2 regions of the Peribacillus sp. FSL R5-0717 genome follow, and region 2 is predicted to be linked to the other one. Evidence: riboswitches for the same ligand, from Rfam matches in the RefSeq annotation. Region 2 holds a riboswitch; the other holds the start of a gene.

What was found. A riboswitch is a leader RNA that binds a small molecule or an ion and turns the genes downstream of it on or off. The one in region 2 is predicted to bind cyclic di-GMP.
Region 1: linked by a shared signal. The riboswitch ahead of sinI (DNA-binding anti-repressor SinI) and the one ahead of NYE65_RS03995 (anti-repressor SinI family protein) in region 2 are both predicted to bind cyclic di-GMP.

What each region holds. Positions count from the first base shown of each region.
Region 1 is NZ_JBBOOF010000001.1:2,300,556-2,308,129, forward strand. It holds one part of gene prfB (peptide chain release factor 2) at 1-327, opposite strand, end outside; one part of gene prfB (peptide chain release factor 2) at 329-391, opposite strand; gene secA (preprotein translocase subunit SecA) at 541-3,054, opposite strand; gene NYE65_RS11265 (helix-turn-helix domain-containing protein) at 3,471-3,794, shown strand; gene sinI (DNA-binding anti-repressor SinI) at 3,942-4,082, opposite strand; cyclic di-GMP riboswitch class I at 4,113-4,198, opposite strand; gene hpf (ribosome hibernation-promoting factor, HPF/YfiA family) at 4,825-5,382, opposite strand; gene NYE65_RS11280 (flagellar protein FlgN) at 5,717-6,118, opposite strand; gene flgM (flagellar biosynthesis anti-sigma factor FlgM) at 6,199-6,462, opposite strand; gene NYE65_RS11290 (TIGR03826 family flagellar region protein) at 6,687-7,106, opposite strand; gene NYE65_RS11295 (ComF family protein) at 7,206-7,574, opposite strand, start outside.
Region 2 is NZ_JBBOOF010000001.1:800,915-808,488, reverse strand. It holds gene galE (UDP-glucose 4-epimerase GalE) at 33-1,064, shown strand; partial or broken gene NYE65_RS27175 (ATP-binding cassette domain-containing protein) at 1,831-1,960, shown strand; gene NYE65_RS04005 (hypothetical protein) at 2,364-2,681, opposite strand; partial or broken gene NYE65_RS04000 (ATP-binding cassette domain-containing protein) at 3,567-3,914, shown strand; cyclic di-GMP riboswitch class I at 4,295-4,378, shown strand; gene NYE65_RS03995 (anti-repressor SinI family protein) at 4,397-4,522, shown strand; gene NYE65_RS03990 (hypothetical protein) at 5,015-5,152, shown strand; gene NYE65_RS03985 (hypothetical protein) at 5,415-5,546, shown strand; gene NYE65_RS03980 (hypothetical protein) at 5,747-6,205, shown strand; gene tagU (polyisoprenyl-teichoic acid--peptidoglycan teichoic acid transferase TagU) at 6,669-7,574, opposite strand, start outside.

The DNA.
Region 1 (7,574 bases), 1.5 Mb from region 2:
TTCAAGAATGGCATTTTTCGAGTCATATTCTTCACTTAATAAAAGTTGAAGTTCAAAGTCATTCATCTTTTGTGCAAGAACCGTAATTTCTTCTTCCAGCTCCGCTAAAAGTTCTTGATCATTCTCCTCTTTCACTAATTCATATGTCAAATCCAGATTTTCATATGATTCATTCAGGTCGGACAATTGATTGACTTGTTCTTTCAAAGCATTCGTTTCATTGATGACAGTTTGTGCTTTTTGCTGATCATTCCAAAAATCGGGATGTGTCATCTCATTTTCTAGCTGTGCGATTCGTGCCTCTTTTTCATCTAAGTCAAAGAGACCCCCTAAAGTCCGTTAATCGCTGCGCTGTCCGTTCAAGTTCATTTCTTATTTCTGCTAATTCCATTTCTCTTCACCTCATTAAGTATGTTAAAAAAAATCCCTGAAGAGGGATTCCCTTCATTACAATAAACCAATTCATTATATGCAAACTAAACATGAAAAGAGGCGGCTAGCCTTGGACTTAACCGTCTCATCTTCATTATACACCTAACTTTAGCCTAAATTGCCATGGCAATTCTTATATTTTTTACCGCTGCCGCATGGACATAACGCGTTTCTTCCAACGTCTTCCTTTTTACGGGCAGGGGCTTTTTTCACTTTTCCCCCGTCTTCTTCCTTCGGATTGACCGCTTGTCCTTTTATGACTTCCTTGCGTTCCAAATTGTTGCGGATTTCAGCCTTCATGATGTATTTCGCGACTTCATCTTCCATTGAAGCAATCATCGCTTCAAACATCGCAAAACCTTCGGATTGATATTCACGAAGCGGATCGATTTGACCATAAGCACGAAGGTGGATCCCTTGGCGCAGCTGCTCCATTGCATCAATATGGTCCATCCACTTACTATCGACTGCACGAAGAACGATTACTTTTTCGAATTCACGCATTTGTTCTTCAGATAGCTCTTCTTCTTTTTGGTCATAGCCTTCTTTCACTTTTGCTAAAATGAACTCAACCAATTCCGATTCGTTTTTCCCTTCCAAATCAGCCACAGTGATTGAACCTTCATTGAATAGGTTACCATTCAGGTAGTCGACAAGGCCTTGTAAATTCCAGCCTTCCTCATCGCCCATTGGAGCAAACGCGACAACATTTCGCTGGATGGATGCCGTGATCATCGTTTCGACGATTTCACGTAAGTTTTCACTTTCCATGACATCGAAACGCTGTTTATAGATAATTTCCCGTTGTTGACGGAGAACATCATCATACTGCAGTAATTGCTTACGTGAATCGAAGTTATTGCCTTCGACCCGTTTCTGTGCGGATTCAACGGCCCTTGTCACCATTTTACTTTGAATTGGCTGGGAATCATCCATACCTAGGCGTGCCATCATGTTTTTCATATTATCCGAACCGAAGCGGCGCATCAATTCATCTTCCATTGATAAATAGAATTGAGTGACCCCTGGATCTCCCTGACGGCCGGACCGGCCACGCAGCTGGTTATCTATACGCCTGCTTTCATGACGTTCCGTGCCGATGACAGCAAGGCCCCCAAGCTCCTTGACACCTTCACCAAGCTTGATATCCGTACCGCGACCTGCCATGTTAGTAGCGATCGTAACTGAGCCTTGATTACCCGCATTCGCAATGATTTCCGCTTCACGCTCATGGTTCTTGGCATTCAAAACATCGTGAGGGATGCCTTTTTTGGATAAATAGGCAGATATGACCTCAGATGTTTCGATGGCAACCGTACCGACAAGCACAGGCTGACCCTTTGTATAACGTTCGGCGATGTCTTCCACAACAGCTTTGAATTTCCCATCAGTTGTCGCATATATAAGATCTGCCCTGTCATCCCTGATGATATTCCTGTTTGTCGGGATCGCAATGACATTCATATTATAAATATTGCGGAATTCCTCTTCTTCCGTTTTGGCTGTACCGGTCATACCTGAAAGTTTTTCATACATCCTGAAATAGTTCTGGAATGTAATCGTCGCAAGAGTCATGCTTTCATTTTGAATTTCAAGTCCTTCTTTCGCTTCGATCGCCTGGTGGAGACCTTCACTGTAACGGCGGCCTTTCATCAAACGGCCGGTGAATTGGTCAACGATGACTATCTCGCCTTCCTGGACGACATAATCCACATCCAAATGCATGGAAACATGAGCCTTTAACGCCTGATTGATATGATGATTCAAAGTAACGTGACTAATATCGAATAAATTATCGATATTAAACGCTTTTTCAGCTCGATTCATCCCATCTTCCGTCAGCTGAACACCTTTTGTCTTTTCATCATATGTGTAGTCCGTATCTTTCTTTAAGGTTCTCACAAACGCATTGGCCTGGATATAAAGCTGAGCCGATTTCTGTGCCGAACCGGAAATGATCAATGGCGTTCTCGCCTCATCAATCAAAATCGAATCGACCTCATCGATGACAGCGAAGTGCAGCGGACGCTGTACCATTTGTTCTTTATATAACACCATATTGTCACGAAGATAATCAAAACCTAACTCATTATTCGTACTGTACGTAATGTCAGCATTATACGCTGCCTGCTTTTCTTCTTTGGAATGACTGTTCAAATTCAACCCGACGGTCAAACCGAGGAAATCATACAATACACCCATTTCGGTGGCATCACGGTGTGCCAAGTATTCATTGACGGTAACGACATGTACACCTTTACCGGTAAGCGCGTTTAAATAAACCGGCATCGTGGATGTTAAGGTTTTACCTTCCCCTGTTTTCATCTCGGAGATATTTCCATCATGAAGGGATGCCCCACCCATGATTTGAACACGGTAAGGATATAAGCCCAGAGCACGTTTTGCCCCTTCACGCGCAACCGCAAAAGCCTCGACAAGCAAATCATCAACGGTTTCCCCATTTTGATAACGCTCTTTAAACTCTTCCGTTTTGGCACGCAACTGTTCATCCGATAACGCAGCAGTCTCATCAGCCAGCGCTTCGACCTGATCGGCGATTTTTTCTAAACGTTTGATTTCTCGCTTATTCGGATCAAAAACTTTATTTAATATATTAAGCATTCAATAACGCTCCTCTATTATGGTAATGATCGTTCAATGACAAAATTCATATAAGTAAGAAGAAACACACCTTCTATTATTACTAATGCACGCTTAATTTTACCACTTCTATCATAGAGGTACAACTTCATGTCACTTCGCTGGTATAGACCTGAATGCAATTCTTGCGAAAAACAATGGATAAATGAGGAGTAAAACTGTTAAAATAGGAGAAAGTATAAAAAATATGTTGCAAACTCCCCACTATTCCATATGCAAATGTGAATTATCCATAACCTTCCATCACTAGATGCTGTGTCCTCTCTAGAGATAGCATGTCAAGGTAATCCAATACAGGCGTCATGTTTTGAATGATAAGGTGGGCTGCCGAAACTTATTAGCGGAAGATAAATAGAACATGTTTCGAGGTGGTATTGATGATTGGTGAACGTGTAAAAAAACTGCGAGAAGAAAAGAAAATGTCGATGACTGAACTTGCCGATAAAGCAGGTGTTGCAAAGTCTTATTTAAGTTCGCTCGAGCGGAACTTACAAACGAATCCTTCTATTCAATTTCTTGAAAAAATCTCCTCCGTACTTAACATCCCAGTTGATGCCCTGCTTTACGATGCACCAAATAAGGAAACCTTGGACAATGACTGGATGAAAATCGTTGAGGAAGCCATGAATTCGGGTGTCTCAAAACAACAATTCAGGGAATTCATCGAATTTAATAAATGGAGAAAAGATAAAGAAGAGTAGAATGGTAGTGCACTAGTTTACTTACATAATCCTGAAGAATACAGTTTGAATAAGCTAGACTCACAAGAATCCCAAGGAAGAATAAACCCTATAAACAGCTATGATCGAACCATTGTTTATAGGGATGTTCTCGAATTTGTTCGGAACCTATTTTCCATCGTTCTCCTCAAAAATTGCCTCAAGGCTTTCCCGTTTAAAAAAAGCAATGATTTCCTCTTTTTTGAAACCCAAGCTTCTTGCTTCAGAAATCAATTTCACCCATTCTTGATCCATTTCCACATTAGCCACCTCTTCTACCTCCTAAAATACTCTTGTATTTCAGGCAGACCAGCCATCCTAGTCACAAGGACCTTAGACCTGTGCCTTTGCGCCCTCATTTTTCAAGGAGTTTGCCTTTGTCGTGGTATTTATTACCAAATACATTACCTATAATCATATTATAACGGATACACACTCCATATATTGCTATTTTATGTCGGTAATCCACATAAATGCAAAAACTTTCATCCGACAAAATATTACAATATTAAGAAAATTTGAAGTTCAGGTGATTTTTCATAGACTAATTCAATTTCGTTTTACTCTTCTTAAAATTTCTTTGGGGTGTATTGATTCTTTCGATTGTAAGTGCATCGTGGGCTTTTTGCGAAGTCAAATCCTCACCGCAGGTCGGGCAAAGCCACTTTCCATATTCCGCACTGCTAAAAGAAGCCCTATGGCATGTATGGCAATTCTTTCGATACAAATAATCCGCACCCCTCTGCACCTTGATCAAATTGTTTTCTACAAATAACTTATTGTTCTTTTTAAAGAACTGATGATTCGAGTATAGTGCAAAAGATAGGGGTATTTGATTAGGTAAAACCAACTTTTTATCTTAATGAAGAACAAATTTTGTTCTTTTAAGTGAACATTGTATTTTTTAGAGAACCAAAAGAAGAAATCTTTTTTACGTTCTAACGGATTCTATCAACATGCAAAAAAGCACACCCCAGAGGCTGGGCTGTGCTTTTTGATATTAGAATAATAATTAACTAGGTTCAATCAATCCATAGCGTCCATCCTTTCGGCGGTACACTACGTTTGTTGTATTAGTATCCGCATTCGTGTAAACGAAGAAACTGTGACCAAGCATATTCATTTGTAAAATAGCTTCTTCACTGTCCATTGGCTTTAAATCAAAGCGTTTATTGCGGACCACTTCAATATCATTATCGTCTTCGAATTCATCCACCACTTCGTCAGCTTCCGTATTGAAGGCGAATGCATCGGGTGTAGTCGATAGATTGTTTCGGAACTTGCGATTGACCTTCGTTTTATGTTTACGAATTTGGCGTTCAAGCTTATCATTGATCAAGTCAATGGCAGCATACATATCCGCATTTTCCTCTTCAGCGCGAAGAACCAAATTCTGCATGGGAATCGTCACTTCGACCTTTGAAGTATTATTGTTCACTTTTAAATTGACTAACACATTTGCATCTGGTGTATTGTTAAAATATCGTTCTAACTTGCCAATTTTCTTTTCGACGTATTCTCGAATTGCTGGAGTTACCTCAATGTTTTCACCGCGTACGTTGTAATTCATAAAGTGAGTCCTCCTTAAATTAAGACTATACAGTTAGATTCTACAATACCCCTCCGGTTCCTTTTAGAAACACATCATGAAATATGTCGAAATAATGAAACAATTGTCGGAAGGTTTGGAAAGGGTTGATGTCTGCCCTAGCTCCATTATATCAAATGCTATGCTAGAAAGAAAAAATTAAGCCTATTTTATTTACAGAAAATTTAAAAATATTTAACATGGAAACCGTTTGGACTCCAAAAGGTAAGGAAATCAATTTCTTTTATCATAGAACACGCCATCCACTGATAGACTTTCATACGGATTCGTGTATTTATTGGAGGATTTTTTCTTCTTATTTATTTCCTGGATATCCCGATAATTGAAGGGACTGATAGATCAATTGCTGATTTAAACCGTTCCGCTCCTTCAGCTTTGCCACTTCATCGATCAATGCCGCTTTTAGCATTTCAAGGACTTCCGTTTCTTCTGGTCCTGTCAGTTCCGTCACGGTATGGATGGAGGCTGCCTGTCCCGCCGTTCCATTGGCTGCAAGAAATTCCTCGACTGCCCTTTCTCTTTCCTTATCCGTCTGACTAATCGCTTTAATCTGCTTTTGTTCCGAAATCAGCAGGGCAGTAATCGCCTCGGTATCATTCGCTTTCAAAATGGCCGTTTTTCGTATCGCCAATTGATTGAAGCTTTTATGAAGCTTGATCAATTTTTCAAGCGATCCGATGATGGTCCGTGCAGTCATTTCGCTGCCTCCTCCGCTCATAAATGAAGGACGGAAACTTGCTCCGTCCACTTCATTCAAGCTTCTTTTTCATGGAAAATTCATTTCCGGTAAAAATCGATGAGACCCTTAGCCGTTGCTTGTGCATTCAATTTATAATTTCCTTTTTCAACCTGGATTTTCAGTTCATCCACTTTTGCTTGTCTTGCAGCAAGAATCGGAGATGATTGCTGCATTTCTTTTGCCGCTGAAGAAATTTCAACTTTATCCGAGGATTTGACCTTGGATTCTTTGATATTCCCCGTTTTATTGGCTTGAAGATTATAAGGGTTAACACCTGTCATACCGACGTTATTGATTTTCATATTCCAGATCCTCTCCTTCGGTCGATTTTATAAATCCCATTATGTTTCGATTCCTTTACACATGAAAATGGCTCTGGACTGTGTTATTCTCCCTATCTTTATTATCGACAAGGAACTGATTTCTTTAATTGTTTGCTGTAATCTTTCCTTCGGCACCCATTGTCGAATATTGTTCTCAATATCGAATATTTTAACAAAAACGGCAGCATGTTTCCATGAATGAATTACCCTTTTTGCTCATCCTTCATGTAGTACGTATTTTTTTTATCATTTCCTTGAATTTCAGTCAGGCGCTTTTCTTCATTTTCAAATGCCTGCAAATCCGTAACGAGCGAATTGCCGCATTTGCCGCATAACCTTCCGCTCTTGATGTTGGCGCCGCACTTTTCACAAGGAATTCCGAGATTGGGAAACTGTGAAATTCTCAGCTTTCCGGTTCTCACAAATTTAATAATTAACCTTTCTTCAACGCCGGTTTCCATAACCACCTGCATCATGGACGCCGTTCTATTTGTTTTCTTGCGAATATATGCATACACTTTATCATATAGGGCTTCTTCTTCTTTATAACAGGCATCGCACACATCACGGAATTTCGTCATAACGAATAACGAATTACAGTTTGGACAGTTGAATACATCCATCGACGCCCCTCCTTCACCTTCACGGCGATTATTCTTCAGTACTGTATATATCGAATAATCCCGGCGATACTTTAGGAAGTTTTATTAAAATGAGCTTTTTCACCTAGCCAGGGTGATCGATGATACTTCTTTGGCCCCAGCCGTTATCAATGCCTTTGCTGCATGCCTGAGAGTTGTGCCAGTTGTGTAAATGTCATCGATGATCAAAATGGATTTATGCTCCAGCATATCAGATTGCATGACCTGAAAAACCTGCGGTAATGACATTCTCTCTTGACGAGATTTTTTTGATTGTTTTTCAGTATGGATTCTTGTCAAGGTCTCAACCGTATGAAGTCCAACTAGATCTGCCAAAGCCTTTCCCTGGTTGAACCCCCGCTCCTTAAGCCGTTCATCGCTAAGCGGGATGGCGGTTACCAGGTCAAACTCCATCTCCTTTAACCTTTCTTTCAAAAAAGGGACGAAAAC
Region 2 (7,574 bases):
TGGTATTCTATAATTGAAGTGAGGAAATAAACGTGACAATACTAGTAACTGGAGGGGCTGGCTATATCGGAAGCCACGCAGCTGTAGAACTTTTAAAAACTGGCTATAAGATTGTAATACTGGATAACTTGTCAAATAGTAATTTTGAATCAATAAATCGGGTTAAGGAATTAACGGGAAAGGACTTCCCTTTTTATAAATGCGATTTATTAGATCGTGATGAGTTGAACACTATTTTTGAGAAACATAATTTCGAAGCTGTAATGCACTTTGCAGGACTTAAAGCGGTTGGGGAATCAGTTGAAATCCCATTAAATTACTATCATAATAATATAACAGGCACTATTAATCTGTGTGACCTAATGGCCAAGCACGATGTAAAAAAACTTGTCTTCAGTTCATCGGCTACGGTGTACGGTCACCCGGAAAGTGTCCCAATTGATGAATCATTTCCATTGTCTGCAACTAATCCATATGGGCGTACAAAATTGATGATAGAAGAAATTTTAAGAGACTTACATATTTCAGATCCGACTTGGAGGATAGCATTATTACGCTATTTTAACCCAATAGGTGCTCATGAAAGCGGAAGGATTGGGGAAAATCCGAATGGAATACCAAATAACTTAATGCCGTATATTACACAAGTTGCAATTGGAAAGAGAGAAAAGCTTTCTGTTTTCGGCAATGACTATAACACCCACGATGGTACGGGGGTCAGGGATTTCATCCACGTGATAGATTTGGTAAAAGGCCATTTGAAGGCACTCGAGTTCCTTGATAAAAATAAAGGGATAGAAACATTTAATCTTGGTACAGGTACAGGCTATAGTGTTATGGATCTCATTAATGCTTTCAGCACTGTCAATTCAAAAGAAATACCTTATCAATTTGTAGATAGGCGCCCTGGTGATATCGCAATTTGTTATGCAAATCCTACTAAGGCAGAAAAAGTATTAGGCTGGCGTGCAGAAAAGGATTTAAACGAGATGTGTAAAGACTCGTGGAAATGGCAAACAGATAATCCGAACGGATACGAACAAAAAGTTCTCGTTCAATCATAACGGGTGTTTATTGAAATGGACTGAGAAATCAGTTCATTTTTATTTTAAGAAGGATGCAGTGAATTCACCATTTTGTCGAAATGAATGGGCTGAGAATCTGAGGAGATGAGTCAAGAGTACAAATAAACTATAAAAGAGGTGATTCTGTTTGAATTAAATTTAAGCTAACTTGTCACTTTTGGGGAAGAAAATGAAGATAAATAAAATACACCAAGATGCTATAATCTGTTCAAATTGTGAAAAATCGAAAAGCTTCTATGTAACCATTTTAGGTTTGCAATTAATAAGGAAACATATCGAGAAGAAAGAAAATCTTATTAATTAGATTTAATGGTGAGGACGCTATCAGCTAGAAATGTTTTCATATTCGGATATAATTAGATTTATTTCCTGACTAGAATGTTCCGGTGCTAAAACATATAAGTAGTAATGTAAAAGTAAGGCTTATCAGTATATAGAACTATTGTAAGCGCTTTCTCTGTGAGATATTATAATAATATAGTACATAGAAAGAAGCTGCATTATTTTTATTAATTAAGTGAAGATCATTCATTTGTGAAACTTGATTTTTTATTGTAATTAAATTTAACAACAGAAAAACAATCCTAAAAAAAGGGGATGCTTTATTATGTATGAACCCAGCAATGTTGTTGTGGGACTATTGTGGGGAACGTTTTTAAGCTTTCCGTTGTGGTTGTCTTTTTTCGGTTGGATCAAAATAATAATGAATTTTATAAATTAAGAAATTAAAGACTCGTAATAAAAAGATAAACTTATTGGTGATCGAGGAGTTCGACTGTCAGGAGGAGAAAGACAGCGTCTTGTACTAGTCCCAGGCAATTTTACTTAAACCATCGATCCTTGCTCTAGATGAAGCAACAAGTACCCGAAAGACTAATTAGATTAGGGTGAAAAGGCATAAAACCTTCACCATTTTCAATTCCGCTCCTAGTAAAAATGACAGGCATCACACAAAGATAGTTGTTGTTGTGTGATGCCTGCCATCTTTATCCTACATAAGTTGTATCACTTTAAATATTAGTTGGGTAAGCACCACTAAAACAGGTAATTCAGCGACTGCTAGTTTCTCCAAGATTCACATCTACTGCCTCTAATAACACTTCGGTGCTTAAAAAGGCTAATGAATCTGCCCAGATAACCTTTCCCATTGCTCGTTCGTGTTCGTGTTTGTTGGCAAATAGTTCTTCCTTAGTTGGCATATCCACACCATAAAAACAAGGGTTTCTAACCATAGGTGAACTAATTCTTACATGGACTTCCTTGGCCCTGCTTGCCGTATCAATTAGACAATGCGCTTACTTGTCGTTCCCCTAACAATCGATCATCGACTAATACCAGCCTTTTTCCTTCCAAAATTTCTTGCACAGCGCTTAATTTCAGTCGAACAGCTAAGTCGCGCAATTCTTGTGTGGGCTCAATAAATGACCGACCAGCATAAGGGTTTTTAATAATCCCCATTTCATATGGAATTCCTGTTTGTTTGGAAAAACCAATGGTGGCAGGTACGCTTGAACTGTAAGATTTGCGGAAAAAGGTAAGGTTTCCCTTTGTTCCTTTGAATTTGTCTATTTTGCACGTCCGGATGGCGTTATTCAAGGAAGAAGTGTCTTAACAATCCGAAGGGAATTAGGAAAAATTCTGTAAAAAGAACATCCGACACAAGCCTCCCGTTGATATCCCTTTTGTTATTTTTGGCAAAAGGTGAATTTCTATCCTTTTTATTTACTTATCGGTAAATGGATATGGGGATAAACAAATTGCAGCCATAAAAACAGTTCTATGGAACAGATAGGGATTATTGCTTAGCATCAATGAATAAAACTTTGGTATAAAAGACTTTTGGGTATAATGGAATATTTTGAATTAATGTATTTTGTATGATTTATAGTAAACTATATGGTAAAGCACAGATATTAATTTATAAGAACTAGCCCATTATAAAAATAGTGAATAATACAGTTTATATTTTTGCCAATTTGACGATATTTTAATATGAAGATCAAACAAAGGGACTTCGCAGAAAGCGCTGTCAGATAGCTGCCATCAAAATATAAGGAGAATATTTGATGACAAAAAACAAATTTATTACGTTCGAGGAAGCTTATGAAAAGAAAGAAAGAAGCAAGAAAATTTTTATTGGGTCTTATGTTACTATTATTTTAATCTTGATTTCATTATTGACTTTTTTTCTTGGTAAATCATAACGTGTGTTTATCAAATAGGGCTGAGAAATCAGTCCTATTTTTGTGTTAAGTAGGTGAATAAGGAAGTATGCAGGGAGCTCTACTTTTGTCGAAATGGGTAGTCAAAGGAGCTAAGAGTCCTAAGACTACAAAAGAGACGATCTTTATTTTAGAATTTCTTGTTGTGGGACTATTGTGGGGAACGTTTTAGAGCTGTCCTTTGTGGTTGTCATTTTTCGGTTGGATTAGAATTATAATGAACTTTATAATATAAGAAATTAAAGACTCGGAATAAAAAGATACTCTCATCGGAGATGGGGGTGTCCGACTGTTAGGAGGAGAAAGGCAGCTTCTAGTGTTAGCCAGAGCAATCTTACGTAAACCTGCCATCCTGGTTTTGGATGAAGCGACAAGTGCATTGGATACGGAGAACGAAGCGAAGATTCAATCCGCTATTGAAAGATTAAAAGGAAAAATGACCATCATGGTCATAGCTCACCGATTATTGACGATTCGCAATGCCGATCAAGTGCTGGTCATGGATCAGGGAGAAATTATTCAGGTCGGTGAATATAACCAGTTAGCGAATGAAAAAAGAGGGATGTTTAGCAATTTATTAGGTATCCAAATGGAATCAAGCGTGTAAATATTTTACTAGAGCTAAAGTCAGGTTACTGCCAATTATGGTTTGTAATGCTGGCTTTTTTACTTAGGGATTAAAGATGAATCACTTAGTCCCCACTTAATTCGGAATATTATTTTTGTAGAATAGCAAATTCGAGATTATTTATCTAATATAAATCTATTTTTAATAAAAGTGTTGTAAAGGAAGTGCATTATACCAGTGCTTTCCGGTTGTGATGTCATTTTTTGATGAAAGATGTTGAAAAATGACATAAAAAAACGAATAGTATTAAGAGCTATTATTACGTTTTTAAGTATAATTAACATTAATATAGTTTTAAGTAGCACCATGGAAACAGGGATGCAAGAGATTTATTAATCTTGGTTAATAATGTGAAATATTCTTGAGAAAGGCAAACCTATTGAAAAGTAGGGACGCAAAATTACAGGTCTAAGGCTACATGCTAAGACGGCTGTGTTACCACAAGATGGGTGGGATTTGTCTTGGAAGTTAACAATGAAATGAAAGAATGGGTTCATCTAATTTTGGAGGCCAAAAATTTAGGATTATCCATTGAAGAAGTGCGAGAGTTCATAAAAGGAAAGAACAAAGCAGACATCAGGGGATAATAAAAATACTTAGGGAGGCTGTTAATCAGTCTTCTTTTTTTGTTTTCATTAACGTAAAAGGTATCTAGAATAAAGAACATGGCGATAATAATAAAAATGCAACCTTATTGAGGGGGATTTTTATTATGGATGTACCTATTGCCTTTTTGAAGGGAATAATGTGGGGAACTTTATTTAGTGTTCCGTTATGGTTGGCATTTTGCGGTTGGATAAAAATAATCATGAATTTAATAAAGTAAGCGCTTAATAAATTTAAATATTAAAATGAAATCTAGGCAGGATTTAACAGGATGATCATAGAAATTAGTTAGTATACATAATGCTTTAGTCTTAGTGTGCTATAATTTTGAGAAATATAGCCTATAAAAAAATAGTTAATAATACTTAAGGATTTTTGGTTATGTGCCGATATTACATTATAGGGATCAAGCAAAGGGACTTCGCAAAAGGCGATGTCAGATAGCTGCCATCAAAATATAAGGAGACTATTTGATGACAAAAAATAAATTCATTACGTTTGAGGAAGTTTATGAAAAGAAACAGAGAAGCAAGAAAATTTTTATTGGGACTTATATTACTATTATTTTAGTTTTGATTTCATTAATGACTTATTTTTTGGGGCAAGTATAATATGGAGCGTCGAAGGGGCTGAGGAATCGGTCCTTTTTTTTGTTTTTATCCACACATATTGACTAGTAGTATTCCTTTCCTTGAATATTAAGAGAATGTTAATGTTTAGTTACTTTTCTGATAATATAGTATATTCCGCTTGCCAATCCCTACTAGATATGTGATTATCAAATAAGTGAGCTATATTCCTTATTTTTGAAAATTGGATTAGGATAACAGTATGAAATGGTGGCTCAATTATATATTGGAGTGGAAATTTCTAATGGATTTTTTTGATATTTTAAAAGACACTTTTGCCAAGGGTGAGTCTGGACAAGATGTTACTGTAAATGAACTTGTGGAAGAGATTAAGGAGAAATTAAGCGGGATCATTGAACAACCTGATAGTATATAATCCGTAGAAACATATTCAACATTTTGCTCGTTTCATGGGCGAAGGTCATCTTCTTTTCTTTTATCGATGGAGGAGGCGTCAATGAATCTAAGAAATCATTTTTGATACATATACTTAAGAAGCATGTTTAATAACATGCTTCTTTTTTATCGTTTTCCCATATATATATAAATGAATGATAACCTGTGAGGGTGATGAGGGTGAGGAGACTCAGTAAGATTCCAATAGGAGTATTGACGGCTATTCTCGTGGTTTTAGCTGTAGGAGCCTGTATCATTTTTCTTTTTCCCAACGGATCAAAAAGCGTGGTTGAAGATTTCTATGAGTATGAAAGTGAAGCGGAGTTTGGGAAATCCTGGAAATTGTTAAGTTTTGAAATGAAGCAGCGGTTTCCGAATCGGGCAGATTATGTGCAAAATCGGTCACATGTATTTTTACAGCATATGGATGTGGAAACCTTTCAGTATGATGTAGGCCGTCCAAAGAAAGTGAAGAACTGGAGGCTGAATAAGGATGGAAGGCAGCATAAAACGGCCTATGAAATTCCGGTTACACAGGTCTTCAATTCTCGCTTTGGGGTGTTTACTTTGGAACAAAATTGTTATGTCGTCAAAGAAAAAGGCGAATGGCGTTTGTTATGGGATTATCAGTTTGAATAAATTCCTCTCCTTTTTCAGGCTCGAGTTCGTTTTATTGAAAAGGGAGAGGCGCTGCTCTCATGTATTGCCGAATAGATTTACTTCTCATGAAACATATTTCATTCTTGAACGGTCACTGATGGCTTTTAGAATAAACATTTTGTCCTGTTTGCTTAGCATAGCCCAGCTGCCTGCTTTGATTTTCATTTAAATCCACTCCTTTTGTTTAGGATCATTTATTATAGTTGATGAATGACGGTAGATGGAATTCCGGGTCCAAAGAATAATTGTGTCAAGTGATGAAAGGGGCAAGGGGAAGATGGAATTGTCAGCTCATATTAGATTATACCGTCTTTTCATGCCTAATAAACAACAAAAATTCCAACAAATCTCTACATTTGGTGTTCGTTTTTTGTCAGAATATTGGACGGGGAAAATGAAAAAGCTGTCAGGATGCGGGTCCGGACAGCTCTTTCATTTTTTCTTATTTGATGGATAATTGTTCTTTTAATTCGGATTGAACCTTTTCTTTTTCTTCATCCGACACAATATAATAGTAGATTCCGTCGATTTTCGTTCCGTTTCCATTTATGGACGATTGGGTAATGCTTTTGCTAGCGTCCCTGTAGTTCTTTTGGATGTCCATCATGTCATCAAACGTCAAATTCGTCTGGATATTATTACCGAGTGCAGCGAAGACTTCATCGTATTTCGTCAGGGATGAAAGGCTAGCGCCTTCCTTGATGACAGCCTCGATGATGGCACGTTGTCTGGATTGACGGCCGAAATCACCACTAGGATCATCATGTCTCATTCTTGAATAGGCAAGGGCTTCTTTCCCGTTAAGAGTATGCGTACCTTTTGCAAAATGAATGCCATCGGATGTGAAGTCCAAATCGTTTTGAACGGTCACGCCGCCGACTGCGTCAACGATATCCTTAAAGCCTTCCATATTGATCTTCATATAATAGTCGATTGGAATATCCAGGAAGTTTTCTGCAGTATCCATGGACATTTTCGCGCCCCCGAAGGCAAATGCATGGTTGATTTTATCCTGTGTCCCATGACCGACGATCTCGGTCCGTGTATCACGCGGAATGCTTAGCATTTTGACCGATTTCTTTTGTGGATTGACTGTTAAGACAATCATAGTATCTGAACGGCCTTTGTCGCCATCACGTTCATCGACACCAAGCATGAGCATCGAGAAAGGCTCCTGATCTGATAGTGCAAGGTCTTTCGTTCGTTTATCGGTGGTACGGTCTATTGGTGTATGCATCGTATCAACGGTTTTTGTCAGTGAATTCCATACGGAGTAGGCAAAGGCTCCCCCAGCTAGTATAAAAAGTAGGACAATTATCCCAACTACCTTCAGCCATGTCCGTTTCTT